DNA from 2 places in the Amedibacillus sp. YH-ame6 genome. Region 2 is predicted to be linked to the other one. Evidence: predicted binding sites of a transcription regulator. Region 2 holds the regulator's gene; the other holds the start of a gene.
What was found. The regulator HrcA, encoded in region 2, represses chaperone genes, less so after heat shock. The targets are predictions, from matches to a motif close to TTTTAGCACTNNNNNNNNNNNAGTGCTAAAA.

Region 1: the regulator HrcA is predicted to act here: its motif matches at 7,180-7,210, upstream of lon (endopeptidase La).

Annotation. Positions count from the first base shown of each region.
Region 1 is NZ_JBSPEZ010000008.1:77,864-93,442, reverse strand. It holds gene ACWG0P_RS07625 (response regulator transcription factor) at 1-91, shown strand, start outside; gene ACWG0P_RS07620 (histidine kinase dimerization/phospho-acceptor domain-containing protein) at 237-1,946, shown strand; gene ACWG0P_RS07615 (DUF1893 domain-containing protein) at 2,116-2,526, opposite strand; gene hpf (ribosome hibernation-promoting factor, HPF/YfiA family) at 2,696-3,229, shown strand; gene ACWG0P_RS07605 (hypothetical protein) at 3,307-3,792, shown strand; tRNA gene ACWG0P_RS07600 (tRNA-Arg) at 3,914-3,990, shown strand; gene ACWG0P_RS07595 (hypothetical protein) at 4,194-4,613, shown strand; gene ACWG0P_RS07590 (DUF3196 family protein) at 4,997-5,785, shown strand; gene tig (trigger factor) at 5,829-7,106, shown strand; gene lon (endopeptidase La) at 7,397-9,715, shown strand; gene yihA (ribosome biogenesis GTP-binding protein YihA/YsxC) at 9,716-10,306, shown strand; gene ACWG0P_RS07570 (hypothetical protein) at 10,459-10,860, shown strand; gene ACWG0P_RS07565 (hypothetical protein) at 10,920-11,546, opposite strand; gene ACWG0P_RS07560 (LysM peptidoglycan-binding domain-containing protein) at 11,671-12,303, shown strand; T-box leader at 12,348-12,555, shown strand; gene ACWG0P_RS07555 (GNAT family N-acetyltransferase) at 12,587-13,138, shown strand; gene ACWG0P_RS07550 (valine--tRNA ligase) at 13,141-15,579, shown strand, end outside.
Region 2 is NZ_JBSPEZ010000014.1:61,683-77,261, reverse strand. It holds gene dnaJ (molecular chaperone DnaJ) at 1-171, opposite strand, end outside; gene dnaK (molecular chaperone DnaK) at 272-2,080, opposite strand; gene grpE (nucleotide exchange factor GrpE) at 2,098-2,715, opposite strand; gene hrcA (heat-inducible transcriptional repressor HrcA) at 2,725-3,738, opposite strand; gene ACWG0P_RS10260 (hypothetical protein) at 4,412-5,038, opposite strand; gene ACWG0P_RS10255 (ABC-2 transporter permease) at 5,096-5,755, opposite strand; gene ACWG0P_RS10250 (ATP-binding cassette domain-containing protein) at 5,752-6,603, opposite strand; gene ACWG0P_RS10245 (GntR family transcriptional regulator) at 6,607-6,978, opposite strand; gene ACWG0P_RS10240 (SRPBCC family protein) at 7,076-7,468, opposite strand; gene ACWG0P_RS10235 (VOC family protein) at 7,560-8,027, opposite strand; gene ACWG0P_RS10230 (helix-turn-helix domain-containing protein) at 8,058-8,849, opposite strand; gene ACWG0P_RS10225 (DAK2 domain-containing protein) at 8,945-10,576, opposite strand; gene ACWG0P_RS10220 (Asp23/Gls24 family envelope stress response protein) at 10,589-10,948, opposite strand; gene ACWG0P_RS10215 (cell division protein FtsQ/DivIB) at 11,010-11,789, opposite strand; gene murB (UDP-N-acetylmuramate dehydrogenase) at 11,777-12,679, opposite strand; gene murG (undecaprenyldiphospho-muramoylpentapeptide beta-N-acetylglucosaminyltransferase) at 12,684-13,763, opposite strand; gene ftsW (putative lipid II flippase FtsW) at 13,830-14,912, opposite strand; gene ACWG0P_RS10195 (LiaF transmembrane domain-containing protein) at 14,974-15,579, opposite strand, start outside.

The sequences.
Region 1 (15,579 bases), on a different contig from region 2:
TATTGCAAATCTTAGAAAAAAAATAGAGGTAGATCCACAAAATCCCAAAATTATTAGAACAATTTGGGGAAAGGGGTATCGCTGTGATTGAACAAATAGGGAAGAAATGTATTCGGATTTACGGATTTCTTTGTATACTACTTCTAAGCTTTTTTATTACGTACTCTTATCGTTACGATCTCTTGGACATGCTTAAAAAAAATAACAACATCTCATTTTCAATCTCTCGTGAAGATATGGATCACCTTTCGAAAGAGTTTATAGGAATAAAAGCAGAAAATGATAACATAGATATCATAAAAGAAGTTATGGAAAAATATCTTCCTGATTATACATATATTCTCTATGTGATAGGAAATGATGAAAATCCTTTTCGGCTTTATTCAGATGGATATGCCCCAACGAAGCATTCTACTAAATATGCGCAAAGCATTCGAATTCCTTTTAGTAATGATGTTATTAGTATTGACCTTTATCCAAAATTCACAAAGTATTTGATATACTATCGATGTTTAGCATTTGTGATTTCATTTCTAATCACTTTTCTTTGTGGCTGTTTATACAGACATATACGTAAGAAAATCAAAGATGCAAGAATATTTGAAAGGCATGTGAATTCTACAAGATTACGCTTTTTAACGAGCCTATATAGCAAACTAGTATTATTGAATCTTTTTTCTGTTTTGATTGCACTCGGCTTATTCTTGTTTATGTTTGAAAATCGATATATATTTTTTGAATATATGGCAGAATTTCATTCTCCAAAACATGAACCGTCTGTGTATATTCAACGCATGAAAGAAACGTTAGTGAATGTTTCTTTAGAAACATTTAGTGATAAGGAAGTTACAAAGTTGTTAACAAGCTTGAATTTAGAAAACTATGAGAGCTATTTGTATGATGAATATGGAAATGATTATTATGCAAATAATCCAGATATCCAAGGATATAAATGGTTTTTAAAGGACACCAATTATGATGTAAAAATTATAACAACACCATATTTTTATAATCTACCAATCTGTACTAAAAATCAAACATTTCAATTACTTATTTATGACTATCCTGTAGTTTCCTATATGAACATCTATTTGATTATGATTTCGATGATATCTTTAAGCTTTTTTCTAATTGTATTGTTTCATTTTGTATACAAAAAAGTTAGAGAAATTATGAAGTTACAAAATGATATTCAAATGCTAGCTGCTGGGATTTGGGAGTATGAAATTATCACTAAAGGGGATGATGAACTTGCCTCGCTAGGCTATCATATAGAACAAATGCGACTATCACATGTAGAAACTCAAAACAATGAAGAAAAAAGGAAAGAAGCAAATAAGAAATTAATAGAAACTTTATCTCATGATTTACGAACTCCTTTGACAGCTTTAAAATCATATATTGAAATTATGCAATTACAAAAAGGAAATCCTGAAAGGTATGCAGAATATCTACAAAATTGTATTGGAAAAATAGATGAGATTAAGAAACTTTCAGATGAAATGTTTATGTGTTCTTCTGTGCCTGACAGTAAGAATAAAGTCGATATGAAGTATGTTTCATTGGGGGATGTATTCGCTTTATTGAATGAGAACAAAGAATATTTAGAAATAAAAGGATTTTGCTTAGATATAATAAAGAGTATAGATATAAGTTTGGATATTTATGGAAATGTAAATCTTATGAAACGTATATTTAATAATATCGTATCTAATATCATCAAATATGCAGAACCTTCTAAGTCAATCATATGTAGCTTCGAACTATATAATAAATATATTATGCTTGCATTTAAAAATCAAAAGAATAAAAAAAGAGACGATTATAAAAGCAGTCATTTAGGCTTAAAAAGCATTGAAAAAATGATGCATTTGATGCAAGGGGAGGTGGAGTTATTCGATGAAGAGTGTTTTGAGATCAAACTGTACTTCAAGATAGAGAGATAGACGCATACTACACATCAAACCAAACTAAACAAAAGATAGTTCCTTATGCTTGAAGCTAAATACAAATCGAAAGGTTTATGTTTTGAATTTAGTGCAGCAATAGCTAAGAAAATGTAAAAGGTCACCACACAGAATGTTATAAATGAAACTTATTCTATGTGGCGACCTTTTACTTGATACGTAAGGATGCTAGTTTAACTTGTAAAGCATCACGAGCTTCTTGTAAATCATCGATATGTAATACCGTTTCTTCCATAGGGCACATACCATCTTTTTTACGATTTATGATATATGGGACTTTTTCTGAATATTGAATTGGAATTTGATGGGTAATAAAAAATTGATAGGCATGTTCACTGATTACCAAAGTTTCTACTTCTTTAACACCACCAAGGACCATCATCATTGCAGCAGCTTTTCCAATGACTTTGTCCGCAACATAACTATCTTTTAATTTTCCTTCCTCAAGGAATTGTAAGATAGGCAATATGCCATGTTTTACCTCAGTATAGATATTCCCATTTTGTGATAGGACGCAAGAATATTCATTACTTGTGAGTATGTGCATTAAATTTTCCATAGGCTTCCTCATTTCCATTCTATAACTTTACAAAAATTGTATAAAAAAAGCGATCAACAGGAGTCGCCCGATACAACTATAGTTTACCACAAAATTTCACAAAATGTAAGACTATTAAAACCATTTTTTTAACGTATAATATGTTTATAGAAACAAGGAGGGATTTTATATGAAAGTCCAAATCTACGGCAAGAACATTACAGTTACACCGGCAATCGCTGAGAAGATCGAGAAGAAGCTAGATCATCTTGAAAAGTACTTCATGATCGAAGAAAACGTTGTCGCTAATGTAGTTGTTCGAGTTTATCCAAACAAACAAAAAATTGAGGTGACCATTCCTACGAAATTTGCGGTACTTCGTACCGAAGTCGTACATGATGATTTATATGCGGCAATTGATTTAGCAATTGACAAGTTAGAAGATCAGATTCGTCGTCAAAAAACAAGACTTACTAGAAAGAATAAAGAGAAATTAGCTCATGCATTCTTAGAAGAAATGGAATTTGAAGAAAGCTACAATGGAGAAGATGAAGTCGTACGTACAAAATCTATTATTCCAGATACAATGGAATTAGATGAAGCAATTATGCGTATGGAAATGTTAAATCATAATTTCTTTATTTATCGTGATGATGAAACTCATGAAATCGCAGTTGTTTATAAACGTAACGATGGCGGTTATGGTTTGATCGAAACAGAATAAGTTTATAAGAGTCTCTAAGAGGCTCTTTTCTTATGGGATAAGGGATGATACAATACAAGAAAAGGGGAGGTGCTCTTATGTTTATGAGACCAGCTACTAAGGAAGATGTCCAATCATGGAAAGAAATATTTGAACAATATCATCGCTTGATTACACCATCACGAAAATCCGCTCGAGAAATGATTGCCTATCTACAAGAAAAGTATGGATGTATTTCGTTTGAGAACGAGGAGTGGCAACAAGCTATTCAAAAAGAAGTTTTAATGAATGAACACAATCTAGAGAAAGTACAACCGAATACACCAATGTGTGTACAACTTTATCAACTTGAAGATAATGCTAGTTCGCATCATATATTTGAACAACGAGCGGAGGTGTTTAAAGAAAGTGAGATTTTTGTTGGCGTAGAGACGAATAGTGGATACCTTCATATAGAGGGAAGTGATGTTCTATATGATGAGCTATTTGTTTATCAAGGTTTAGATGAACAAGATATAAAGAACCCATTTCTAGTAGCTCAATATGTAGAATTGTGTCATAAATTTGCGGTAGAGATTGTATAATCCTATCGCTTTTCTATCTCTAACTATCTCTTCTTTTATAAGGAACAAGCAGAATTCAAAATTAACGGTTGAAATATACGGAGAAATTTGGTATTATAGTTAGGCACTAAAAGAAACTTCTGTCTACATAGCTCAGCTGGATAGAGCACACGCCTTCTAAGCGTGCGGTCGCAGGTTCGAATCCTGCTGTGGACGCCATCTTATAAGAATGACCGATTATTATCGGTCTTTTTCTTTGTGTACAGCAGGAATTTGTGGAACACAAATAAAAGAATGCAAAAAAAGAGGAATTAAGTTTATATAGTTGTATTATTTGTTGTAAATCCCTTATATTTATGGAATATATTATGTATAATAATGATGTAAGTAATGAATTTTTTTATATTTAAGGAGGGACTTATATGAGTAAATTAAAAAAAAGAGGTCTTATAATATTAATTTGCTGTGTAATATTTATTGTTATAAGTTTTATAATACCAAAAAAAATATACGGTAAATGGTATTTATATAACGGAAATAATATAAGTACAGATACTAATATTGTAAAACAACTAAACCCTAAAGATTATATTGAAATTTCAGAAAGAACAATGAAAACATTTACAAGTGATGGCAAGGATGGAATTGGAGAATGTAATATAACATTCAATAAAATCCATAGTGGAGATACTATATATAATTTTAATGTAAGTAACGTTGGAGAATATAAAATTTTAGTTTTAGAAGAAATAGGATACGATGATGGTCATACAGAGGAAAGTATTAAAAATGGACATAAATCAACTTATGTATTCGATAAAAAAATTGAATTTAAAGAGTAAATCATAGTGCAGTTTTATAAAATTTATATTTGTTTAATATATCAATAATTTTGTTTAGATGAAATATATTTGCATTCTTCATTTTATGTATAAGTGTAGCTAATCGTTCATATAATTATACTTACAAAATATATTGTCCTTTTGAAGTGGTCATAATTGTCACAACACACATCTAATAGTAGAATGTAAGTGGAGATAGATGTATCTCAAATACTTGTTGCCATTCGAAGAGCAACTTAAATAAGAGCGAGTTCAAATGTTAGAAATCCCTTCGTATGATGGGTTTTTTTTAGGAGGAAAGATGGAAACTGGACATTTTCAATATTGATACATTGAGACATTATCATTTCCGAATAAGATTTACACTATCGAAATATAATTTCATTGATAAAATATGGGATTTATGGTATATTATCTATTGTTTAGTCGCTAAAGGAGAATACATGGACACCTATTATGAAGATATACTAAAAAAAGTAGAAGATCATATGAAAGAAGAAGACTTTCAAAGTGCTTATAAGATTTTGGAAGAAGAACTTTCTATGCCCTATATTCCAAGAAATATGGAGGCAAAACTCATCGAAGCTTACAATGCATGTCGTAGTGAATTAAAACTCAATCAAAGTAAGGTTTATGAGGAAGAAGATGTCGATGCGATGCTCGCTGGATCACTTGAAGAACAGTTTCTAGCGATTGAGCAGTTAAAGAAAAGTAATATTCGTAATCATTTTGAAGCAATTCAAAACTATTTGTCTGGAGATGTGAATGTGTTGGTTCGAGCAATGCTGATTGAAGCAATGATGGAACAAAACATTACGGATGAATTCACGAGTAAAGTAGAAGGTATGGATGTAACATTCTCTCCTTGTGCCATTGAAATGCCAATGGAGGCAGAAGGAGTTAGTGCTGCGATCAATATCTTACGCGAATGGTTTGAAAACGACAATCCAACCTTCACCATTATGTGTGTAGAAACGCTTGTAAAGGAAGCTTATATGCGTTTACCTTTCAATATTGATGAAGATGAAAAAGAGGCTCTAGCCTGTGCGATTGCTCGTTACGTATTCTTTGCTCATGAAGAATTTGATGCATGGAAAGCATTCAGTGAAGAAAAAGAACTTGCACAATATGAGGGTTATGAATTATTATTAAGTACGTATGATATCTTATAAAGAAGTAAATGAGTTGTCGTAAATATAGTAGGAGGTATGGACAATGAGTTCAACATGGGAATTAAAAGAAAAATCAACAGGAGAATTAACAACAAGTGTCGAAGGTGAAGCTTGGAAAGCAGCACAAAAGAAAACTTACAACAAAATGGCGAAAAAAGTGAACTTGCCAGGATTCCGTCCAGGTCAAGCACCAGCTGCATTAGTAAAAAAACAAATTAGTACACAGAGTGTATTAATGGAAGCAATCGATGAAGTAGCGGGAGAAGCATTATCTGCAGCTATTAAAGAACATGACTTATGGGTAGTTTCTCGTCCTTCTTTGGATGTAGAAAGTATCGATGAAGACAAAGTTACTTTCAAATTTATCGTTGCGGTAAAACCAGAAGTTAAACTTGGAAAATTCAAAGGTTTAGATATTAAGAAAGACGAAGTTAAAGTTGATGATGCGGATGTAACTGCAGATGTTGAACGTTTAGCTGAACGCTTTGCGGATTTAGTAGTAAAAGAAGAAGGTAAAGTTGAAAACGGAGATACTGCTGTTATCGATTTTGAAGGATTCAAAGATGAAGTACCTTTCGAAGGCGGAAAAGGTGAAGACTATCCATTGGTAATCGGAAGTGGTTCCTTCATTCCTGGTTTTGAAGAACAAGTACTTGGTATGAAGAGTGGAGATACAAAAGATCTTAACGTAACTTTCCCAGAAGAATACCAAGCTGCAGAACTTGCTGGTCAACCAGTTGTGTTCAAAGTAACTGTAAAAGAAATCAAATCTAAAGTATTACCTGAAATCAATGATGAATTGATCAAACAGGCGAAAATTGAAGGTGTTGAAACAGTCGATGCATATAAAGAATATGCTAAGAAAAACTTAGAAGAATCAAAAGAACGTGAAGCTACGCAGAAGTTTGAAAATGATATTTTAACTGCTGTTACAGAAGCTAGTGAAGTTGAAATTCCTGATGTTATGATCGAGGATGAAACAGATAACTTAGTTCGTGATTTCGAACAACGTTTACAATCACAAGGATTTGGAATGGAACAATTCTTACAAATCACTGGAAACACTGTAGAAGGTATCCGTGAAGAAATGAAGAAAGACGCTTTTGGAAAAGTAAAAGTACGTCTTGTATTAGAGGCAATCGCTGCTGAAGAAAAAATTGAAGTAAGTGAAGTTGATATTGAAAAAGAATTAGAAACTGTTGCGAACACTTACAACATGCCATTAGAAAAAGTAAAAGAACTTATTTCTGGTGATGCTATTTCTTATGATTTACGTATTCGTAAAGCATTAGATTTGATCAAAGAATCAGCTGGTAAGTAATCTTGAAAGACGCCTTACGCGTCTTTTTTCTTTCCTGTTTCTGATGCTGTTTTAAAAGTGTGGAAACATGTGAAATTAGCACTAAATAGTTGACAGTGCTAATAGAATATCATATACTATTAGCAGACATAGAGGAAGAGTGCTAGTGCGCATCTATTTTCTAAGCATATGAGTGGATTCTCCATATGTTCTATGTGACAATCTATTTGAAAGTAATATAATAAGTTATGAGTTTGTGATATGCAGTGTAAGCTATGATAGACACTGTAACTTAGAAAGGAGTAATGAAGATGAGTGAACAAGAGTTGATCCCTACACTTCCATTGGTATGTACACGTGGTGTTATTGTATTTCCAGATCAGGAAGTCATTATTGATGTAGGAAGAGATAAATCGATTCGTGCTATCGAAGAAGCACAAGAGAATGAGCAAAGCCAAGTTGTTTTGGTTGCGCAAAAAGATCTTGCACTAGAAGAACCGAATATAAATGATTTATATGCATTTGGTACTTTATGCCAAATTAAGCATGTACGTCGTATGGAAGGTTATTTACGTGTAAAGTTTAGAGGAATTCAAAGAGTTGAAATTCAAACGGTTACCAATGATGATACGATGATGAGTACATCCTTTGTAGTTCGTAAAAATATTGCACAGGATGGTATGGAGGAAATTGCATTAGTTCGTAAAATTGCTAAGCAATTTGAAGAAATTGAAGCTGTTTCTCAAGCAATTCCAAAAGAAATGATCAATGAATTAGCAAAAGGGGTATCTGCGCCACAACTTGCAGATCAGATATCTCAGTTGTTTCCTTTTACATTAGAAAAACGCCAAGAATTACTTGAAACATTAGGTGTTAATGATCGTTTATTCTTAATCCTTCAAGAAATTGAAAGTGAAAAAGAATTATCTGAAATCGAAAATAAGATTAACGATAAAGTAAAAACGCGTATTGAAGAAAGTCAAAAAGAGTATTACTTACGTGAGAAAATGCGAGCGATTAAAGAAGAATTAGGAGATGTACCAGATGGTGATCAAGACGTAGAAGCAATTCGCAAACGTCTTGAAGAAAATCCTTATCCAGAAAATATCAAAGAAAAAGTTCGTGATGAATTATCACGTTATGAAATGTTACCAGCAGCAAGTGGTGAAACTGGTGTTATCAAAACGTATATCGATTGGTTAATGGATTTGCCTTGGTGGCAAGAATCCAAAGACAATGATGATTTAACAAAGGCAAGTGATACACTTGACGCAGATCATTATGGATTAGAAAAAGTAAAAGAACGTATTTTAGAGTATTTAGCTGTAAAGCAAATGACGAATTCTTTAAAAGCGCCAATTATTTGTCTTGTTGGTCCTCCAGGAGTTGGTAAGACATCTCTTGCAAAATCTGTGGCAAGAGCATTGCAACGTGAATTTGTGAAAATATCTTTAGGTGGAGTAAAAGATGAATCTGAAATACGAGGACATCGTAGAACTTATCTAGGAAGTATGCCAGGACGATTCATTCAAGCAATGAAAAAAGCTGGTACTATCAATCCTGTCTTCTTAATCGATGAAATCGATAAGATGGCAAGTGATTATAAAGGGGATCCAGCAAGTGCTATGCTAGAAGTGTTAGACCCTGAACAAAACTCTTTCTTCTCTGATCACTATATTGAAGAAAACTACGATTTAAGTAAAGTACTTTTTATTGCGACAGCAAATTACTTGGAAAACATTCCAAATGCATTGCGTGATCGTTTAGAAATTATTGAGTTATCTTCTTATACAGAACTAGAAAAGATTGAAATAGCGAAACGTCATCTTGTAAGTAAACAATTGATTGAGAATGGTTTAAAACCATCACAAATGAAATTGGAAGATGATATGATTACTTATCTTGTACGTTATTATACAAGAGAGAGTGGTGTACGTCAGTTAGAACGTGTAATTGCGACAATTTGTCGTAAGAGTGTTCTAGCAATCTTGAAAGATAAAAAACGTTCCATCAAAGTAACTAAGAAATTAATCAAAGAATGGCTTGGTAATGAAAAAGTGGATTATGGAAAACGTGAAACAAAAGATCAAGTTGGAACAGTTACTGGACTTGCCTATACTTCTTTTGGTGGAGATATTCTACAGATTGAGGTTAATCATTTTGAAGGTAAGGGGAAATTGGTGATCACTGGTCAATTGGGTGATGTGATGAAAGAATCCGCATCTATTGCGTATGATTATGTTCGAGCAAATGCGAATAAATATAAAATTAGCTCTGATATTTTTGAAAAGAGTGATGTTCATATTCACGTACCAGAAGGTGCGGTTCCAAAAGATGGACCAAGTGCGGGTGTAACTCTTACGACTGCCTTGATTTCCTCTTTAAGTAATGTTCCTGTAAAAGCGGATTTAGCAATGACAGGTGAAGTAACATTACGAGGACACGTACTTCCAATTGGTGGTTTAAGAGAAAAATCTATGGCAGCACATCGTTGTGGTATTTCGACCATCGTTATTCCAAAAGCAAATGTGAAAGATTTAGATGATATCCCAGCTGCAGTAAAAGAAAGTGTTAAGTTCATTCCAGTCGACCGTATTTCTCAAGTGCTGGATGCGGCTTTGGTAAAATAAATGATAACCTTTCAGAAAGCTGAATTAGTGGTTTCTGCGCCAGAAAAGAAGTTCTGGCCAGAAACTGATTTACCTGAAATCGTTCTAGCAGGACGTTCCAATGTAGGGAAAAGTAGCTTTATCAATGCTATGTGCACACGTAAGAAGCTTGCCTATGTAGGAAACACTCCAGGTAAAACACGTTTATTAAACTTCTTTAATTTAGATGATAAATATATGTTTGTGGATGTCCCAGGGTATGGGTATGCCAACATATCAAAAAATCAACTGATTAAATTTGGTCAAATGATGGAGGATTATTTCTCTGGTCGAACACAAAAAAAAGGATTGGTCATGTTAGTCGATGCTAGACATAAACCAACAGATGATGATAAGACAATGTTAGAATTTGCTCGTTATTATGAAATCCCAATTGCTGTAGTTGCGACAAAGACAGATAAAGTACCATCAACAAAACTAAAACATCAATTAGCAATCATCAAAGATACTTTAAAACTATCTTACGATGAACCACTCTTTCCTTTCTCAGCAGAGAAAAAAGAAGGAATGGAAGCTGTATGGGATTATTTAATTCCTATCTTTGAATCCTAAGCGTATCGAAAGATACGTTTTTTTTGTTCAGCTAATCGTTTGTTTCATTTGAATATCTATAAGAAAACGATAGTTTATCTTTTTAAAATATTTTTTCAAAAAAAGCAAAGATTACAAAAATTATGATATGCTAAGAAAAAGGAGAAATGAAAATGGAAGCAAAAGGAAAGAATTATTTAAAAATCACTGGGGTACTTGAACTTGTATTAGGAATCATTTTGGTAGCTTTATTAGTTTATATTACAAGTTTAAATAAGGGGTCATCTATACAAATCTTTGGTTCAAATCCAGATGGATTTACATTTGTACAATTGGCACTTGCTTGGTTACAAGCTGGTCTTTGTATTGTTGCGGGTATTACAGGAATTGTATTAGCAAATAAACCTAAAGCTTATAAAGTATGTATGTTCTTTGGTCTTGTACTTATTTTTGTAGCTATCTCAAATAGTTTTTATTCTGATTTCAACCTTCAGAATGTTATCAAAGAAATATGTGCATATATTATTCCTGTATATTATTATTATGGGGCCGCAAAAAATAAACAATCTTTATAGAAGAATATTTGCGGATAAGAAAACGTCCAATCTTAGGAGAGGACGTTTTTTGTATATTGTTATTTATGTTCCACTGCAAGAATCAATTCTTTTGCATATGGTAAAGATTCAATCCATGCACATACATCATGCCATTCATCTAACTTATGAGCTCTTCTTGCATAGTAAATGTTCATTAATGTTTCATAGTTTAAAGAACATGTACGAAGTTGATGATAATTGTTTGGCAATAATTGAATCATAGAATACCAAATTGTTTTATCTTTGGTTTCTAAGTATTCCAAACGTAATTCTTCTAGTACTTGAATGGTTGCCTTTAGGGAATCTAATGCTTTTTCATTCATATGGTCATGAGAGAAATCATTGATATCAAATGGCTTACTGGCAATTTTATGCATCGTTGATGTTGAGTTTGCGACTGTAGCCACTTTGTATGTATCATATTCTTTCCACCAATATAAAGGGGCAGTGAAATCTACCGATACAAAAATTTGACGAATAAACTTACGGTGGTCACTTCCTGCTTTTGCTAAACGTTGTGCCAAATCTAAGTCATTTGGTCCCATTACGAAATTCCCTTTATCATCATACGTTGAATCCATGCGATGCCAGCTATTCATTGGGTTACGAGCGCCACGGATTGCGTTTTCAAAATTCATTACACTAGTTCTTTCAATTAAAATCATAGGATTACCTCTTTTCTTGTATCTATTCTATCATATTTTTATTGGAAACTGTAGATATATGCGTACGATTCCATGGCATAATTTCTTCCATATCAACATACATACTGATAGGAGGGTCCTGCATATGAAAACGATGAAGATTGAAAAGAAATTATTATTCGCAGAGAAAATACAAGAAGTGAATCAATTAGAAGTGAAATCAGCCTTAATGTATCAAAAAGAAGAAGATGGAAGTGTTCGTGCAACTGGTCCATTGTTTGTTCGTGGAAGCATGCGTTTGGATGATGGGGATGTACAAACATTTCAAGAAGTATTGGATATGGATGTGTTAGCACCTGCTTATAAACTATCAAGTGAACCGTTTGCTCTACATGTGAAAGATTATTATGCGGATGTTGTGGAAGATGGTATAACACTAGCAGTGAATATGAATATTTTAGGATTAAAAGAAGAGGCGAGTGAAGATTATAAAGAAGTAAGTAAGAGTGTACCTTTGCCAGTTATAGAACCTGTTATAGAGGAACAAGATGAAGAAATGGTAACGCAACCAGAAGAAGTCGGAATGGTTGTGGATGAATTTGAAGATCTCTTTGAAGAGAGTGATACAACATATACATCCTATCGTATGGTAGTCGCAAAACCCGAGGATAGTTATGCAAGTATCGCGAAGCGTTATGATGTAAGTGAAGAGGACTTGCGAAGTGCTAATCGAAACAAAGATGTCGTAGGAAAATCTTTGGTTGTATTGCCTTTTTAAAAGTTCCTGTTGAAACTTGTGCTTCTTTTGTTTATAATGATAAAGTAAAAACTATGAAAAGAAGGAGTACACATATGTAGTTTTCAAAGAGAGCTTTCGTTTGGTGAAAGAAAGTAGGCACATATGTAGAAGGTAGTCTTGGAGTTGATATTCTGAACATAAGTAGGAATATACGCAGATCCGGCGTTAACGGTAATGAGGCATATAACATAATATGTAAAATAAGGTGGTACCACGTAAAGCGTCCTTTGTAGGATGCTTTTTTTGTTTGAGGAGGGATCGTATGCGTTTAGATATGCCAGTAGTAGAAACGAGTCGTCTTCTACTTCGTCCTGTGGAAGAAGGGGATGCTTGTGATTTGTATGAAGTTTATAAATCGCCAGAAGTCACAAAATATCTAAGCTTTCCATGTCACGAAGATGTAGATGTTACATTACAACTAATCAAAACAAGATATCTTCCTTATCAAAGGATGTGTATACCACAAGCATGGGTTATGGTATGGAAGGAACAGGAAAAGGTCATCGGGACTTTACGAGTCCATACGATAGAAGATGATATTGGTGAAATTGGATATGCACTGCATCCTGCGTATTGGCACAAGGGGATTATGAAAGAAGCCTTAAAGGAACTAGTAAACGTTGCCTTTGAGCATATAGGGGTACGTCGATTAGAAGCGAAATATGAAGTCGACAATATGGGAAGTGAACATGTCTTAAAGGCGTGTGGGTTTCAAAAAGAAGGAATCCTTCGACAGTATGCGAAATTAAGTGATAAACAGTATCATGATATGGTCTTAGCGGCTATATTAAAAGATGATTTGAAAGGAGAATAACGATGAGAAAAGAATTAAATCAAAAATATGATCACAATCAAGTAGAACAAGAACATTATAAGACATGGTTAGAGAAAGGCTATTTTACAGCAGGGGATACATCAAAAGATCCATTCTGTATTGTAATACCTCCACCAAATGTAACTGGAAAGCTTCATTTGGGACATGCATGGGATACAACGTTACAAGATATTGTAGCTCGTTATAAACGTTTACAAGGGTGTGATACATTATGGCTTCCTGGTATGGATCATGCAGGTATTGCGACACAAGCAAAAGTAGATGAGCGTTTAAAGGGAGAAGGTATTTCACGTTATGATATAGGACGTGAAAAATTCTTAGAACGTGCTTGGGAGTGGAAAGAAGAATATGCTTCTACCATTCGTACACAGTGGGCAAAGATGGGACTTTCTTTAGATTACACTAGAGAGCGTTTTACGTTGGATGATGGGTTATCTAACGCTGTACGTAAAGTGTTTGTGGACTTATATAACGATGGATTGATCTATCAAGGAGAACGTATTATTAACTGGGATCCCCAGGCAAAGACAGCGTTATCCAATATCGAAGTATTGCACAAGGAAATCGAAGGTGCGATGTATTACTTCAAATATAAAATTGTAGAAAATGGAAAAGAATTGGTAATTGCGACAACACGTCCTGAAACGATGTTTGCCGATCAGGCAATCTTTGTACATCCAGATGATGAACGTTACACAGATATCATTGGCATGCATGTTATCAATCCAGCAAATCAAGAAGAACTTCCTATCATGGCAGATGATTATATCGATATGAGTTTTGGTACTGCTGTCATGAAATGTACACCAGCACATGATCCAAATGACTTTGCCTTAGCGAAGAAATATAATTTACCAATGCCAATTTGTATGCATCCAGATGGTACGATGAATGAAATGGCACATAAATATGAAGGAATGGATCGTTTCGCATGTCGTAAAGCATTGGTCGCTGACTTTGAAAAAGATGGTGTAGTAGATCATATTGATACACATATGCATCAAGTAGGGCACTCTGAAAGAACGGGTGTTATTGTAGAACCATATTTATCAAAACAATGGTTTGTTAAGATGAAACCATTGGCACAAGATGTATTAGAACATCAAGAAGATGAAGAACAACGTATCAATTTTTATCCTAAGCGTTTTGAAAAGACATTCCAACAATGGTTAGAGAATATTGAAGATTGGTGTATTTCACGTCAATTATGGTGGGGGCATCGTATTCCTGCTTGGTATCATAAAGAGAGCGGTGAAATCTATGTAGGGTTGGATGATCCAAAAGATAAGGATCAATGGATCCAAGATGAAGATGTATTAGATACTTGGTTCTCTAGTGCATTATGGCCTTTTTCTACTTTAGGTTGGCCAGAAAAAACACCTGACTTAGAACGTTATTTTCCTAATGATGTATTAGTGACTGGGTATGATATCATTTTCTTCTGGGTAGCACGTATGGCATTTCAGACACGTTATTGTATGAAGAACCGTCCATTCAAGGATGTTTTAATACATGGGCTTGTTCGTGATCCACAAGGTAGAAAAATGAGTAAGTCATTGGGGAATGGTGTAGATCCAATGGATGTTATTGAACATTATGGAGTTGATGCATTACGTTTCTTCCTAACAACAAACTCAACACCAGGACAAGATTTACGTTTCTCTGAAGAGAAAGTAGAATCAAGTGCAAACTTTATCAATAAAATTTGGAATGCATCTCGTTTTGTTCTTATGCAGTGTGGAAATGATATGGATGTAAAAGATATTGATTTATCAAATGTATCCATGATTGATAAATGGATCTTACGTCGTTTCAATGAAGTATTAGCAAGTGTTAGTGCGAACATGGATAAATATGAATATGCTCTTGTTGGAAATGAATTATACAGTTTTGTATGGGATGATTTCTGTAGCTGGTATATCGAATTAAGTAAAGCTGGTCTTATGAGTGATGATGTTGTTACACAGATGGCAAGTAAGTCAACATTGGTTAGTGTGTTAAGCGGAATCTTGCGTATGTTACATCCTTTCATGCCATTTGTAAGTGAAGAGATTTATCAAGCAATTCCACATGAGATGGAAAGCATTAATTTGGATTGCTGGCCAACTAGCATTCCTGTGGATTTGAGTGATGAAGAAATGACTTCTATCAAACAGTTGATTACGATGATTGAAGCTGTTCGTAGTATCAAAGCGGATTATAACTTAAAACCAAGCTTTGATATTGATGTTATCATTAAAAATGAACATGGAGATATATTGCCAAGCGACACAAAAATCAATGCCATCTTACAAAAGATGTGTCATGCTAGTTGGGTAAGCGAAGATCGAGAAGAAGAAATGATGGTTCGTTCTATCTTAAATGGCACACTATCTGTTCCTTTGGCTTCGATTATCAACGTTGAAGAAGAAATTGAAAAA
Region 2 (15,579 bases):
TACTTCATTCGCTTCGTTGATTTCCTTAAACTTTTCTTCTGCCCCTGGGTCTTTATTAATGTCTGGGTGATATTTCTTGGCCATCTTACGATATGCTTTTTTTATTTCATCGTCACTGGCCCCTTTTTGTAGACCAAGGACTTCATAATAATCTCTTTTTTCCAATGTCATCACCTTCCTAATGAATTCTTCATACTTGTCTTCCCTTAGAAAACACAATACTATGCAACAGACAAAACAAGCGCATGCACTTGTTTTGTCGTTATGTTAATTAGTTCTTTTCTTCGAATTCTGCATCTACAACGTTATCGTCATTTGCTCCAGTTGCACCTGCATCAGCACCACCAGCTTGTTGTTGTTGGTACATTTGAGCACTTGCAGCCTGAGCAGCTTTTTCAAGAGCATCTAATTTCTCTTTTACACTAGCCATATCGTTGTCATCTAATGCTTTCTGAAGATCATCACGAAGTTTCTGAGTTTCTTCTTTCTGAGCAGCATCAATCTTATCTCCGCTATCTGCTAACATACCGTCAATCTGTGCAATGAATCCTTCTGCACGGTTACGTAAATCGATTTCTTCTTTGCGTTGTTCATCTTCCGCTTTGTGTTCCTCAGCTTCACGAACCATACGATCGATTTCTTCATCACTTAATCCACTTGTATTTTGAATCGTAATAGATTGTTCTTTACCAGTTCCTTTATCTTTTGCGGAAACATGCACGATACCATTAACGTCAATATCGAAGGTAACTTCGATTTGAGGTACACCACGACGTGCTGGCGCAATACCATCCAACTTGAACATACCTAATTCTTTGTTGTCGTTTGCCATTGGACGTTCTCCCTGTAATACACGGATATCTACTGCTGGCTGGTTGTCAGCTGCAGTTGAGAACACTTGTGATTTACTTGTTGGGATAGTTGTATTACGTGGAATCAATACTGTCATAACTCCACCCATTGTTTCAATACCTAAGCTCAATGGAGTAACGTCTAACAATAATACGTCTTTTACATCTCCTTGGATAACTCCACCCTGAATTGCTGCACCCATTGCTACAACTTCATCAGGATTTACAGAACGGTTTGGTTCTTTTCCTAATACACTCTTCACTGCTTCTTGAACAGCAGGGATACGAGTAGATCCACCTACTAATAATACTTGGTGAATATCATTTTTTGTAAGACCCGCATCACGTAATGCATTACGTACTGGTTCCATTGTACGTTCTACTAATGTCTTTGTCATTTCATCAAATTTAGCACGTGTTAAAGTTGCTTCAAAGTGAAGAGGTCCATCTGCACCTGCAGAGATAAATGGTAAACTAATCTGTGTTTGAACAACACCACTTAAATCTTTTTTCGCTTTTTCTCCAGCTTCTTTTAAACGTTGCATTGCCATTGTATCTTTACGTAAATCAAAACCTTGTTCTTTCTTGAATGTATCTACCATCCAATCAACGATCACATTATCAAAGTCATCTCCACCAAGTTTTGTATCTCCGTTTGTAGATAATACTTCAAATGTACCATCTGCCAACTCAAGGATAGAAACGTCAAATGTTCCTCCACCTAAGTCATATACAAGAACTTTTTGTTCTTTATCTGTTTTATCAATACCATAAGCAAGTGCTGCAGCTGTTGGTTCATTGATGATACGTTCTACTTCTAATCCAGCGATTTTACCAGCATCTTTTGTAGCTTGACGCTGTGCATCGTTGAAGTATGCAGGTACTGTAATAACTGCTTTTTCAACTTTTTCACCTAAATAATCTTCTGCATAACCTTTTAAATATTGAAGAATCATTGCAGAAATTTCTTGAGGAGTGTATTGTTTCCCTTCCATTTCTACTTTGTCATTTGTACCAATTAAACGTTTGATAGAACTTACTGTGTTTTTGTTTGTTACTACCTGACGTTTTGCAGCGTCACCAACGATTCTTTCACCGTTTTTGTAAGCCACAACAGATGGAGTTGTACGATTTCCTTCTGGATTTGTAATTACTTTACATTCTCCACCATCCATTACAGACACACAACTGTTTGTTGTACCTAAGTCAATACCAATAATTTTACTCATGTTCATTTCCTCCTATTTTATTCACTTACTTTTACAAGTGTAGCGCGTAATACGCGATCTTTTAACATATATCCTTTTTGAAGCACTTCCACAACAATTCCTGATTCCACACCTTCTATAGTTTCTTGCATCAATGCTTGATGGATGTTTGGATCAAATGGTTGATTCAACGCTTCAATTTCTTTAACGCCTTCTTTATCTAGTACGGTGATCAACTGCTGATAAATCATTTCAAACCCTTTTACATAGTTTTTTAATGCTTCATCTTCGCTCTTTACACTAAGCGCACGCTCTAGGTTATCAATAATTGGTAATACTTCAGAAGCAAATCCTTGAATACGATATTTACGAACATTGTCTGCTTCGCTTTGTAAACGTTTCTTCAAGTTTTCCGCATCTGCATATGCTTTGAAATAAGCATTCTTACTAGCGGCGATTTCTTCTTTTAATTTTATAATTTCTTCTTCTAATTCTTCAATTTTCTTTTTCTTACCAAACTTACTAGATTTTTTATCTTCCTTGCTTTCTTTGGAAGCCTCTGCCTGTTCTACTTCTTTGTTTTCTTCATTAACAACTTCTTCATTGCATTCACAATCACATGTTTCTTTTTCTACTACATCTTTTTCGTCCTGCATGTTGACCTCCTATCGTTCATTCCTATACATATCTTCAATTACTTTACTCATATACTCCATCAACGCAACCACACGATTATATTGCATGCGAGTAGGTCCAACAATCATTAGCTCCCCTTGTTCATCATCATTGATTTTGAACTTCGAAGAAATGACCGCCACATTGTTGACTTGAATAAGTTCATGTTCTCCACCAATTTCAATTGCCATATTTCCTTCATGGTTCGCAATCTGACGAAACAAAGAACTATCTTCTAGCATTTTCATCAATTCCTTTAACTTCTCTATATCCGCAAATTCCGGTTGATAGAGCATGTTGGATTGACCGCTACAATACACATTGTTTGTCGCAAATCGCATAAATGCGTTCACAAAGGCTTCAAATAACACCTCATGACGAGCTACATGAGATGCAAGCAATGGCTCAATCTCATTCATACGCACTACAATTTCATTGATTGGGGTTCCTGCTAACTTATCGTTCAATAAGTTACAACAAGTTTTGATGTCCTCTACACCAACATCTGTATTAAAGTTAAATGTCTTGTTCTCCGTATGCCCATGGTCTGTGATAAAGACTGCTACAGCACTTCTTTCGCTCAAAGGGAATAATTGAATATGCTGTAAGGTTTGGGTACGGCTTTCAGGACCTAATACAATGGATGTTAAGGATGTCATCTGAGAAAGTATATCACAACTCTTCTTGACGATTTCCTCTATGGAGTAATGACGCTCACTGAAGATTTGCGTTAAAGAATTCTTAACGGTATCATCTAGTTGCTTCTCCATTAGATGTTCAACATAGAAGCGATATCCCTTGCTACTTGGGATACGACCACTTGATGTATGGGTCTTTTCTAGCAACCCTAGCTCTTCTAACGCTGCCATTTCATTACGAATCGTAGCACTTGAGCAAACAAAATCTAACATATCCATCAAGGACTTGGAACCAACGGGTTCTGCCGTTCTCGTGAACTCATCAACGATGGCTTTAAAAATCAATGTCTGACGGTTTGTTAACATTCCATTCACTCCTTTCTAGCACTCATCCTCTATGTCTGCTAATAGTATATGACAGTTTTTTAGCACTGTCAACACTTTAGTGCTAAAAACATCAAATTAACATCATTTTCCATAATGTAGAAAGGACCCATTCCTATTTTGTATAAGAATGAATCCTTTATTTGCTAGTATAATGAACTTCCAAACATTACCGTATAGCTTATCTATTCTTCTATTATGAACATATTCCTGACATCTGTTATTTAAAATTTAGACATTCTATTCCTTATATAAATGCTTGTATAAAGTAAAAACAAATGTGTACAATATGCGTTGATTACCTCCACATAAGCTTTGTTATTTAAAAGACAAAGAAGACAAACAAAACCTAGAAGTAAACAAATGATACCAATAGCGTATAGTTTTGCATTTACATAGTTCTTATGTATTAGGAAAAAGAGGACAAATACCATGATAAACGCCATCGTATATTGAACTTGCATTTGGTTACTAAAGACACAATATGAAGTGATAAAAATATGTAATGTTATGAGAGCAATTTCATATTTATATTTAAAAGTTTTACTCAAAGTTTCCATACGATCTCCTTTAACTAAATATTATATAATAAAATTTTCAACACCCTACGTAGAATTATGATAACAATTACATTGTATCACATATCTAAAATAAATTAAAACACTCGATATGAGCGATCAAATTCTAAAAGATCCGCATCGATATATTTTTCAATCACATTGGTTTGATTCTTTTGAAACATCTCTGGAAGCTTTCTTTTCTGTAACCAGAAATTCAATGCACATAGTCCGATTCCCTCGACGATTGCAAGAAGAATATTCACCTGCAACACAAAGAATAATATCACAATCACTACAACTAATAGAAGTCCACTGATAATAAGTAATTTGCGATTGATGGTTGCGTATGTTTCTGTTAGAAAATCTGTATATTCACGAACAAACGCTAATACTTCATCACGGAAGGTATAAGGATGCATGTCTAAAAACCTAGGTCTTTTCTTCTTTGGCTTTTCGTAACATTCTTTCATCCATAAAATACGCATAGCACAATATCTTGCTGCATTGCGATTGCCTTCACTCTCGTATGTTTTGCCTTCCATATACATGATATTTACATACTCATCAATACTTACTTCAGCTTCACGATTTTTCAACAATGTATGCAATTGTTCTTTCTTTGCATCGGATAAAATCTGTTTTGATGCAACAAAGGAAGCATAGATTTCTTGTACTTCTTTTCTCCAGTTTAAGCTAACTTCTTCTAATTGTTCATGTTCCATAAAAATACCTCACAAGTAGTGCTATTATAGCATACTTTATGAGGTATCGTATATGTCTTAGAATTGTTTTTTGTTCATTATGTTTAAAGAAATGCGATAAGATACTGCCACGATTGCCAATGTTACCACAACCACTACCGCCACAATACCTAGCGAACCCATGGATTCTACCATTTGATACAAAGAAGTAAAATCAATGTTGAAGTATTTTGCTGCCGTTATCACAAGTGCACCTACCGCAAATGCTCCCGCAATCATACCAATCAGGGCAATTCTTCCTTTTTCTCCACCAAACTTTAGTTGTACTGGCAACATCACGCTTAATAGAATGAAGATGATGAAGATAAAAGCACCTAGCGTAAATCCCCATTGGGACCAATTGATAACAGAAGAGCGTGCCATATATAATCCAGTGGATACAAGAGAAGATAATAACCATCCACTGAATGACAAGATACATCCAAACAAGTATTTCTCACGTACATATAAAGAACGTGTAATAGGAAGTGTAAATAAGAAGGAGTAGCCATGATCGAGTTCATCATAAGAAATGGTACTCATAACCAACATGCCTGATACCACGGTCACATAACTCACCATAAAGACATTAGCACCATCTTGGGTTAAACCAAAGAATACAAACATTGCGAGTACAACGATTAACAATTGTCGATTGGTACGTAATACTTGAAAATCTTTTATGAGTAAACCTTTCATATAGAGTCTCCTTTCACCATCATTAAAATCATTTCATCCATCGTTCCTTTTTCCACAACGATATCTGGGTAATTATCCATAAAGAACTGTTTTTCTTTCGTTAAACAACGATATCCAAATGATTCTTCTTTTACTTTTAGAATATATTGTTTTTCTAATGTTTGAAATTGCTTTTCGCTTACTTTTAAAATTCCATAGTCACTTAAGAGTACGTCTGTATCTTCGTGTAGTACAATCTTTCCATTATGGATCATATAGAAGTCATCACATAAGCTTTCTAAATCAGATGAAATATGAGAACTGATCAAGATGGAATGTGTTTCATCTTCCATATACCCTCGTAACATATCTAATAATTCATCACGTGCAATGACATCCAAACCAGCTGTAGGTTCATCTAAAATCAATACTTTCGCATCATGACTCATCGCCACAATCAATTTCAATTTTGCCTTCATCCCTGTTGAGAAATCTTTTATTTTTTTATCCATCGGTATTTGAAAAGTTGCACACTTCTTCAAAAATTCAGCTTCATCGAAATTCTTATATAAGTTACGTACAATGGATAGAACACCTTTTACATTCAGATATTCTGAAAATCCTGCATCACTTAACACAACGCCTATCTTCATCTTATCTTCTACACTTAATTGATCATGTGTTTTACCAAATAAGGAAATGGTACCTGCATCAATATCAATAAGATTAAGCATTGCTTTAAATGTAGTTGTCTTACCTGCTCCATTTTGACCAACAAGGCCTACAACGCGCCCCTCTTCTATTCGTAAAGTACAATCTAACAAAAATCGATCGTATTGTTTTCTAACATCTTTCATTTCCAGCATCATAAGTTATCCCTCCATAATAAGTGTAATTAAATCTTGAATCTCTTGAAGACTCATTCCACATTGTTTCGCCTTTTGGACGGCCTTTTCCAAATCAGCTTCTACTTCTTTTTTCTGCTCCTCTAACAATAAATCTGCATTTGTATTCGCAATAAAGCTACCTTTCCCATGTATGGTAACGATGAAACCTTCACGTTCAAGATTGTCATAGGCTTTCTTTACTGTCAATGCACTGATTTTAAGATCTTTTGCCAGTGAGCGAACAGATGGGAGCGCTTCTTCAAAGGATGTATCCCCTTTTACAATGGCACTCTTTATTTGATCCATGATTTGTTCATAGATTGGTACCATGGATGCATTACTGATAATTATTTTCATAATCTCCTCCTGTTCTATAAACAGTATATAACAGTATATAACTGTTGTCAACTGTTATATACTGTTTATTTTAAAAAAATAGAATACGCTTGGTATCCTATTTCCATACATTTCTCAAATCATCTACATATGTTGTTTGTTGTTTGGTAAGAAATTTCTTCAAAAACAAGTTCATAATCGGATGTTTTACTTCTACTTGTTCTTCAAAGATTACTTTGGTTCCCTTATTTGTTTTCTCAAACAAACCTATCCAATGCCCTTTCATATTTTTATTATCAATATCGAAGGCATATCGCTTACCCACTTCAAAAGAGGTAATGGTAAATGTCGTTTCAATATCATCTTTGGATACTTCTATGAAGGTTTTATCATCAAGAATTTTAATTTGAAGAATATCACTTCGCCATTCATACTGCTGTAAATCCGTTATTACGTTCCATACTTCCTCTACACTTTTCTCTATCTCAAATTCTATAGTTGCTGTTGTCATGAACTTCCTCCTCTTTTTAGAAAGTATAGCACACCAGATATGACAACCTGTGTCATATCTAAAAAAAAGCTATGAAATCTAGCTTTTTTTACTATTTACTTAAAAATCGTTTTACCATGGCCACGGATAATCCCGTCTTTTGATGAATTTCTTGTTCATTCATTCCTTGTTGTTTCATTCGTTTTACCATACAAGACATACTTTCACTTACTTCGATGATGTGTTTATCTGGATCATAGAAACGGATTCCTCTTTGTCCCCAAGAGTGTTCTTGTATCTCATGGATACATTCTACTTGATACTGTTTTATCTTATCCATGATTTCTTCTAAATCATCATGTTCAAAATAAAGTTCTTGTGTATTTCCACCGAACACAACTTCATTTTCTTCTTTTCCTAGAAAATTCATCCAACTATGTAAGATTTGAAAAGAATACCCACCAGTTAACGTAATATTCTCACCAAAATCTTGAATCACTCTTGCGCCTAACAAATTCTTATAAAATGCTTTTGTTTTCTCTAAATCTCTTGATGCCATACATATTCCTTGATATTTCATAAGTACCTCCTTTAGTAAGTATAGTATACTTTAGAACTTGCGTTCTTCATTGTAAAAAACGGACATAGTTTCTTTGTATTGTTTTGGAGATACACCCAACACACTACTAAAATCACGAATAAAATGCGATTCATCATAATACCCACATGCTTGAGCAACCACTGCTACACTGTCACTTGTTTCTTGAAGTTGTTTTACTGCTTGATTGATACGTTCTACGCGTTGATAGTCCTTTCGACTACACCCAAGTTGTTTTTGGTATAAACGTTGAACATGGCGCTTGCTATACCCCATTCCCTCAATTTTACTTGGCTGTAATACAAAAGCTTTTAGCTTTTTATCTTCTTCTTCATTCTTATGTAATAGTTCTAAAAAGATCTCATCCACTCGTTGTACAAAGGTATGCAAGTACGAAGATGTATGATATGCCTCTATCATCTTTGTTTCCACTGTCTCATCCACTTCCTTCAAATCCGCTAATATATTTATATACGCGTTCAAATCATGATGAAACAATGCATAGGCACCTGTTGGGTGAAATTCCACAAAGAAGCGAAAATGAAGATTAGGATTTGCATGTACCTTTACACTTCTTGTAGTAGGTCCCCAAAACATACACTCAAGACCATTCCCACTATCTTGTAAGACCAAACAACCTGCTGCATCTGGAACCAGTGTTAAACTGGCATTTTGTTCAAAACATTGATCTTGCATATACGTATAATGTGCTATACAATCGCTTAATTTTGGATGTGGTTCTATAAATAAATGCGTGTCCTTATGTATATCAAATGTAGGATATTTTTTACAATCTACGTTCATATAATTTCTCCAATATATTTGTTTCTAGTATCATATCATACATGAAAATAAAAATTCAATCATATAAAAAAGCGCCGTTAGGCACTTTTTACGTTTTACTCTACTCCAATGATGAAGGAATATACTGGTTGCATACCATTGTTCATTTCTACTTCTACATCGAACTTATCTTCGATGTAGGAAGAAATGGCATTCGCTTCCTCTTCATTTACATCTTCACCATAGATTAAGGTTACGATTTCACTTTCTTCATCGACCATTTGATCAATCAATTGTTTTGTCGCTTCCATTTTGTCTGTAATCGAAATTACAATATCTTTTTCTTTGATACCCATATAATCTCCAGCTTTAATCTCCATGCCTTCGAATGTTGTATCTTTGATTGCATACGTAATTTGTCCAGTCTTCACAAGAGATAAGGCATCGTTCATTTCTGAAAGATTCATATCAAAGTCAACATCTGGATTAAAGTTGATACATGCGCATAATCCTTGTGGAATACTTCTACTCGGAATTACATGTACGTTCATATCTTCACATACCGTAGCTGCTTGTTGCGCCGCTAAGATAATATTAGAGTTGTTTGGAAGAATGAAAATGTTTTCTGCATTCACTTCGTTAATGGCTTCTACAAAATCCTCTGTAGATGGGTTCATTGTTTGACCACCACTGATTACATAATCAGCACGTAACTCTGTGAACATATCACGTAAACCATCTCCAGCCGCAACCGTAATGATGGCGTACTTCTGTTTTGGTTTTTCTTCTTTTGGTGCAGCTTCTACACTTGCATTCATCATGATATTCTCATGTTGTTCCTGCATGTTTTCAATCTTTAACTTCACAAATTCACCATAACGTTGTCCTAGATTCAATGCTTCTCCAGGTGTTAATGTATGAACATGCACTTTTACGATATCATCATCTTGAACACATACGATAGAATTACCAATACGTGCCAATGAATTCTTTAATGCTTCTTCTTTAAAGTGTTGCATACCACTGCTTGATAAACGAATGATGAATTCTGTACAATATCCAAATTCTTCACTCTCCATCGCAGCACCAGCAACTTCTTTATGTTCGCTAGCATCTTCTTTTTCAATCACAGTCCCTTTCATAGCTGAAAGGAAACCTTCAAAAATAGTTAATAATCCAGCTCCACCACTATCTACAACGCCTACTTCTTTTAGAACTGGTAGAAGATCTGGTGTACGCTCTAAACTTTCTTTAGATTCTAATACCATCTTTTCCATAACTTCTAAACAAGTGACGTCTTCTTTCCCGCTCGCAAACGCATATGTATAATCTGCTGCTTCACGAACTACGGTAAGAATGGTACCTTCTACAGGACGCATAACTGCCTTATAGGCAACACGTGATCCACTTACCAAAGCATTGGCTAACTGGAAGCCATTGACTTCCTTCATACCATCTACGCCTTGATAAAGACCTCTAAAAATCTGAGATGTAATAACCCCAGAGTTTCCTCTAGCTCCCATTAAAAGTCCTTTCGAAAGAACCTTAGCAATTTCACACACATCATCACTATGACATGCAAGTGCATCTTTTACACCTGCACTAAAGGTTAAAGACATGTTTGTCCCCGTATCACCATCTGGTACTGGGAAGACATTCAATGCGTCAATTTCACTGAACTTATTTGACAAGTTGTTGGCACCACTTGCTAACATATCCTTAAACAGTTTTCCACTAATCATATCCATTTTCAATTACACCTACTTAATGACTTTCACATCCTGGACAAACACATTGACTTTGTTGAATTCCAGTTCTAAAGATTTTTCTAACATATATTTTACTCGTTCTTGTACTTCATGAACAACTTCGCTGATTTTGATACCGTGTGAAACAATCACATACAAATCAAGTTCTAAGCCGTCTTCTTCCTGACGTACAACGATACCTTTTGTATAGTTCTCTTTCTTTAATAATTCCGCAATACCATCTTTCACGAATTTCTGAGATGCCATTCCAACAACACCATAGCATTCTGTTACGACTCCACCTGCCAAAGAAGCAATCGCATCCATTGAAATATTTATATTACCATACTGTGTACTTTTAGAGATTGACATAAAATTCCTCCTTATATCTTTTTAATTATACCAAATTACAAAAGGAAATCCAATACTGTGATTATTCTTTTATGGTACAATCCGAAGATTGAATACTTCCCGTATTAATATCAGGCCATAAACATGCATGATCTTTATTCAACTTTACAATGGTTTCTAGATAACTATTTAAAAGTGGAATGGATTCATACGATGTATAAATTACGTTTCCATCTTGCATGACAATCTTTGCCATATGTGCATCATAACTTGTCGCATATGGTACGATTTCTGAAATCATACGTAATATTTCTGGCTTTACTTCATTCTTAGCCCCAAATGCTTTGGCTAATTTCTTTCGTTGTGCATTATCAAATCCATCAATCAAAGGAAAGTTTACGATGGATGACAAATATTCTTGTTCTATTTCTTTCTTAGAACCATCGTTCATCAAAATATAGTTTTTACTATCTTCTATATAATATCCAACAATTGTCTTTTCTTTCACTTGAATAGAAATGACACCATTTAAATTCTTCTTTACACGAACATCTTCAATGAGTTCATCTTGTTCTAGTTTCCATTCGATATAAAACTTTGGTATTACTATGTATCGGGTATTATAAGAAAGCTGTGCTTTCTTCAATACCGTCTCTTTTGTATAGAATACATTTCCACTTACATCCAATGACTTTACTTTTGATAAATCGCTGCTAAAGTATAAAAACCCAAATACAAATAGTATCAACACGGTAAACACTTTAATTTTTCTTCTTTTCTTTTTTCGATTCTTCTTCTTGTTTTGCAGGGCAAGATATTTGGCTTCGACATCATCGTATAGAATATCTTCTATTTCTTCCAATTAAATTGCTCAACTTCCGTAATCAATTCTACATCGAAACTCTCTCTTACTTCCTGCTGTATATGTTCTACAAGTTCCTTCACATCACTTGCTCGTGCGTGATCTTCATTCACCACAAAGTTTGCGTGTTTATCAGAAACCATGGCTCCACCAATACGTTTCCCACGATATCCAATCTTCTCAATCAACTCCCATGCCTGATACTTTTCTGGATTACGAAACATACTTCCAGCACATGGTTTATCCAAAGGCTGTGACTCCATACGACGTTTTCTTCTAGAATCCATCAAGTCACGAATTTCTTTTTGATCTCCTTGCTGCAATTGTATACGACACCCAATAATAATCCAATCACGATTGGATTGAAAAATAGAGTGACGATAACTATAGGCAAGTTCCTTCACATCCATAGTCACGATATTTTTATCTTGTACCACATATACTTCTTTTAATATTTTAGACATATCACTCTTATATGCCCCGGCATTCATAAATACAGCGCCACCAATAGTACCAGGAATTCCACTTGCGAATTCCAATCCACTAAACGATTGCTTCATTGCCTCATGAGCCAATAAAATGATGCTAGCTCCTGCTTGCACCACACATTCCCCACTCTCTTCAAATGTGAAATCTGTAAAATAACGATCTAAGCACAAAATCGCCCCTTCATAATCGTCATCACTACATAAAATATTACTACCCTTACCAAATACACGGCATGGGATATTTTCTTCTTCAAGGATATCCAAAATACGAAGTAAATTTAATTCATTTTTTGGATATATAAAATATTTACATTTTCCACCAATACGAAAGGTTGTTCGTGAACTTAACGGCACATCACATTCAACATCCGCATATGGTTGTAGTCTTTTCTCAATATTCATCAATTCATTTCACCTTTTTCATTTCGTCGCACCAATCTAATATATCTTGGCATGCATTTGGTTTTCCAAGTTCTAGTGCATGTTGTTTCATTTCACTACGCAATTGTTCATTCGACATAATCATGTCAATCTTTTTCTTTAATGTTTCCGCATTTAAATCTTTTTCTTCAATCATAAATGCAGCTTTTTTATCTACCAATACAGAAGCATTATAAAACTGATGGTTATGTGCTACATAAGGACTAGGAATTAAAATACTAGGCGTACCTAGTGCCGTAATCTCTGCTGCAGTGGTTGCTCCAGCACGACAAATAATCAAATCCACATGTGCCATAATATCCAACTGCTTTACATAATCCACAACAATTACATGCTTTGCTGTTACTTCTTTTTTTATATCTTGTAAATTTTGTTTTCCCGTTACAAATAAGATTAGATATTGATCACTTACCTGTGGTAAAACATCTTTCATAATCGCATTGATAGAAGTGGATCCTAAAGAACCCATAACAACTAAAATCAATGGTTTGTCTAACGACAACCCTAACGATTCATAATATTCTTTATCAAATACGCTTTGTACCGCATTACCAGCTCTTGGATTTCCTAATAATCTAGTTTTTTCTCTTCCAAATTCTTCAAAGCATTTTTCATAACAAATCACAATCGCATCCATTTTGTCTGCGACCATTTTATTAGAAACACCAACAATGGAATTTTGTTCGTGAATCATTGTAGGTATGTGTTTTGCATGTGCCGCTAACATTACTGGCGCACTAACATAACCACCAAACCCAATCACAATATCTGGTTGAAATTCTTTTACTATAGGCAGTGTTTTACGATATGCATTCATCATCAATAAAATCGCCTTCGCTTTATGAAATACATTTCCAGTCAATCCACATGCATGCAAACCTTTGAATGCATAGCCATGTGCTGGGATTTCACTCGCTTCCATTCGATCATCATTTCCTACAAACAGGATATCAATATTTTTATATCTCTGTTTTGCAGCATCCGCTAAAGCGATAGCTGGGTAGATATGACCACCAGTTCCTCCAGTGACGATCAGCATTTTCATGAAATCACTCCTTAGTGTTTATTATACCATGTTCTCTTTATTTAGAGAATAATTTTTAGGGCTTTTTCAACTCTCGTTGGCGATACTCATCAACAAACCCATAGAACCCATCATAACAATCAAGGAACTTCCTCCATAGGAAATAAATGGCAAGGTGATTCCAGTCACAGGAAATAGACCCACTACAACCCCTAAATTGATCATCACTTGTATCGCAAATAAGGAGGTCAATCCAATCGCTACATAACAAAGATAAGGATCCACACAACGTTTGGCAATCTTTACACCTTGATAAATGACCATAAGAAATAAAGCAATCAATAACACACATCCAATAAATCCAAATTCTTCCGCAAAGATCGCAAAAATAAAATCTGTTTGTGGTTCTGGTAAATAAAAATGCTTCTGCATACTTTGATCAAAGCCTACTCCTAATATCCCCCCTGGTGATATTGCGAATAAGGATTGAATGATTTGAAATCCAGATCCCAAAGGATCTTCCCATGGATTGATAAAAGATGTAATACGAGCCAATCGATATGGCGCTGAAATAATCAATCCCCCAAGACCAGCTAGTCCCAACATTCCCACTCGTACAAAATAAGAAATCGGAGAATCCGCCGCCAACACAATGACCACAATCGAACACACCATTACAAGCCCACTACCAAAATCAGGCTGTAACAAAATAAGACCAAACCCTATCATTACCAAAAATGCTGGAAATAACAAATCTTTTCGAAAACTTTTCACACGATATCGTTTTGCAAGATAATCCGAAACATACAAAATAATCGCAATCTTAAAAAACTCGGAAGGTTGTACTAAAAAAGAACCAAATCCAAACCAACTACGACTCCCATTTCGTGCAACACCCAACCCTGGAATCAACACCAGAATCAACGCAACCACACATAGAATAAAAATCAACTTACAATGTTTCCGTATCTTTAAGAGGGATACCTTACTCGCCACAAACATCACAAACAAACCAATCAACGCAAAGATTGCTTGTCTACTCATAAAATATCTACTATCATCAAATTTTGCGGCTGCCCATACACGTGAACTGCTTCCAACCATGATTATGCCAAGGATCACCAGCAAACAAATAAGAATGCTCAGCATTCTGCATTTCTTTGTAAACAAGCAACTCACCTCACTGTATTGTATGTGTAACATCTATTCACAAGAACAAAAAAAGAAGCGATCAACGCTTCTCTTTGAATTCCCCTTCTTTTACATTTTCTACTTTTTTCTTACGCAAATTGACCTGTCCTAATACACACGATATATCTACATATAAATCGTATCTTCCTATTGGTTCATCTTGAATCTCACATGAACCCAGTACATTGTCTTTCTTTACCACATAATTCATATCGCTAGGAACAATCAAATCAATGGTTCCCATCACACAGTTCAAATTTACAAACTCCATATTGCGAACATCCGCTTCACTTAAATCAATCCATGATGTCCCCATCATACATTGTACATCTAAGGAATTGATCACACCCGCTGCACGAAAACTACGACTTCCACAAATTACATTCGAATGTATGTTTCTTACATTCTTAGTTTCCATATGTTTACTGTGATTGCTTCTTTCTCGATGTCCATGTCTTCCAAATACCATACGAACACCCAACAAGATAAAAATTAGGGCTACAATCATTCCAAAACTAAGACGGATTCCTAGCCATCCATTGGCTTGTATCAACAAGCCACACCCCACCAACAATAACACGCCATTCCCCATTTGCACACCAGACTCTACCATACTAAAAATAGCAGGAAGAATAAGGAATACCGT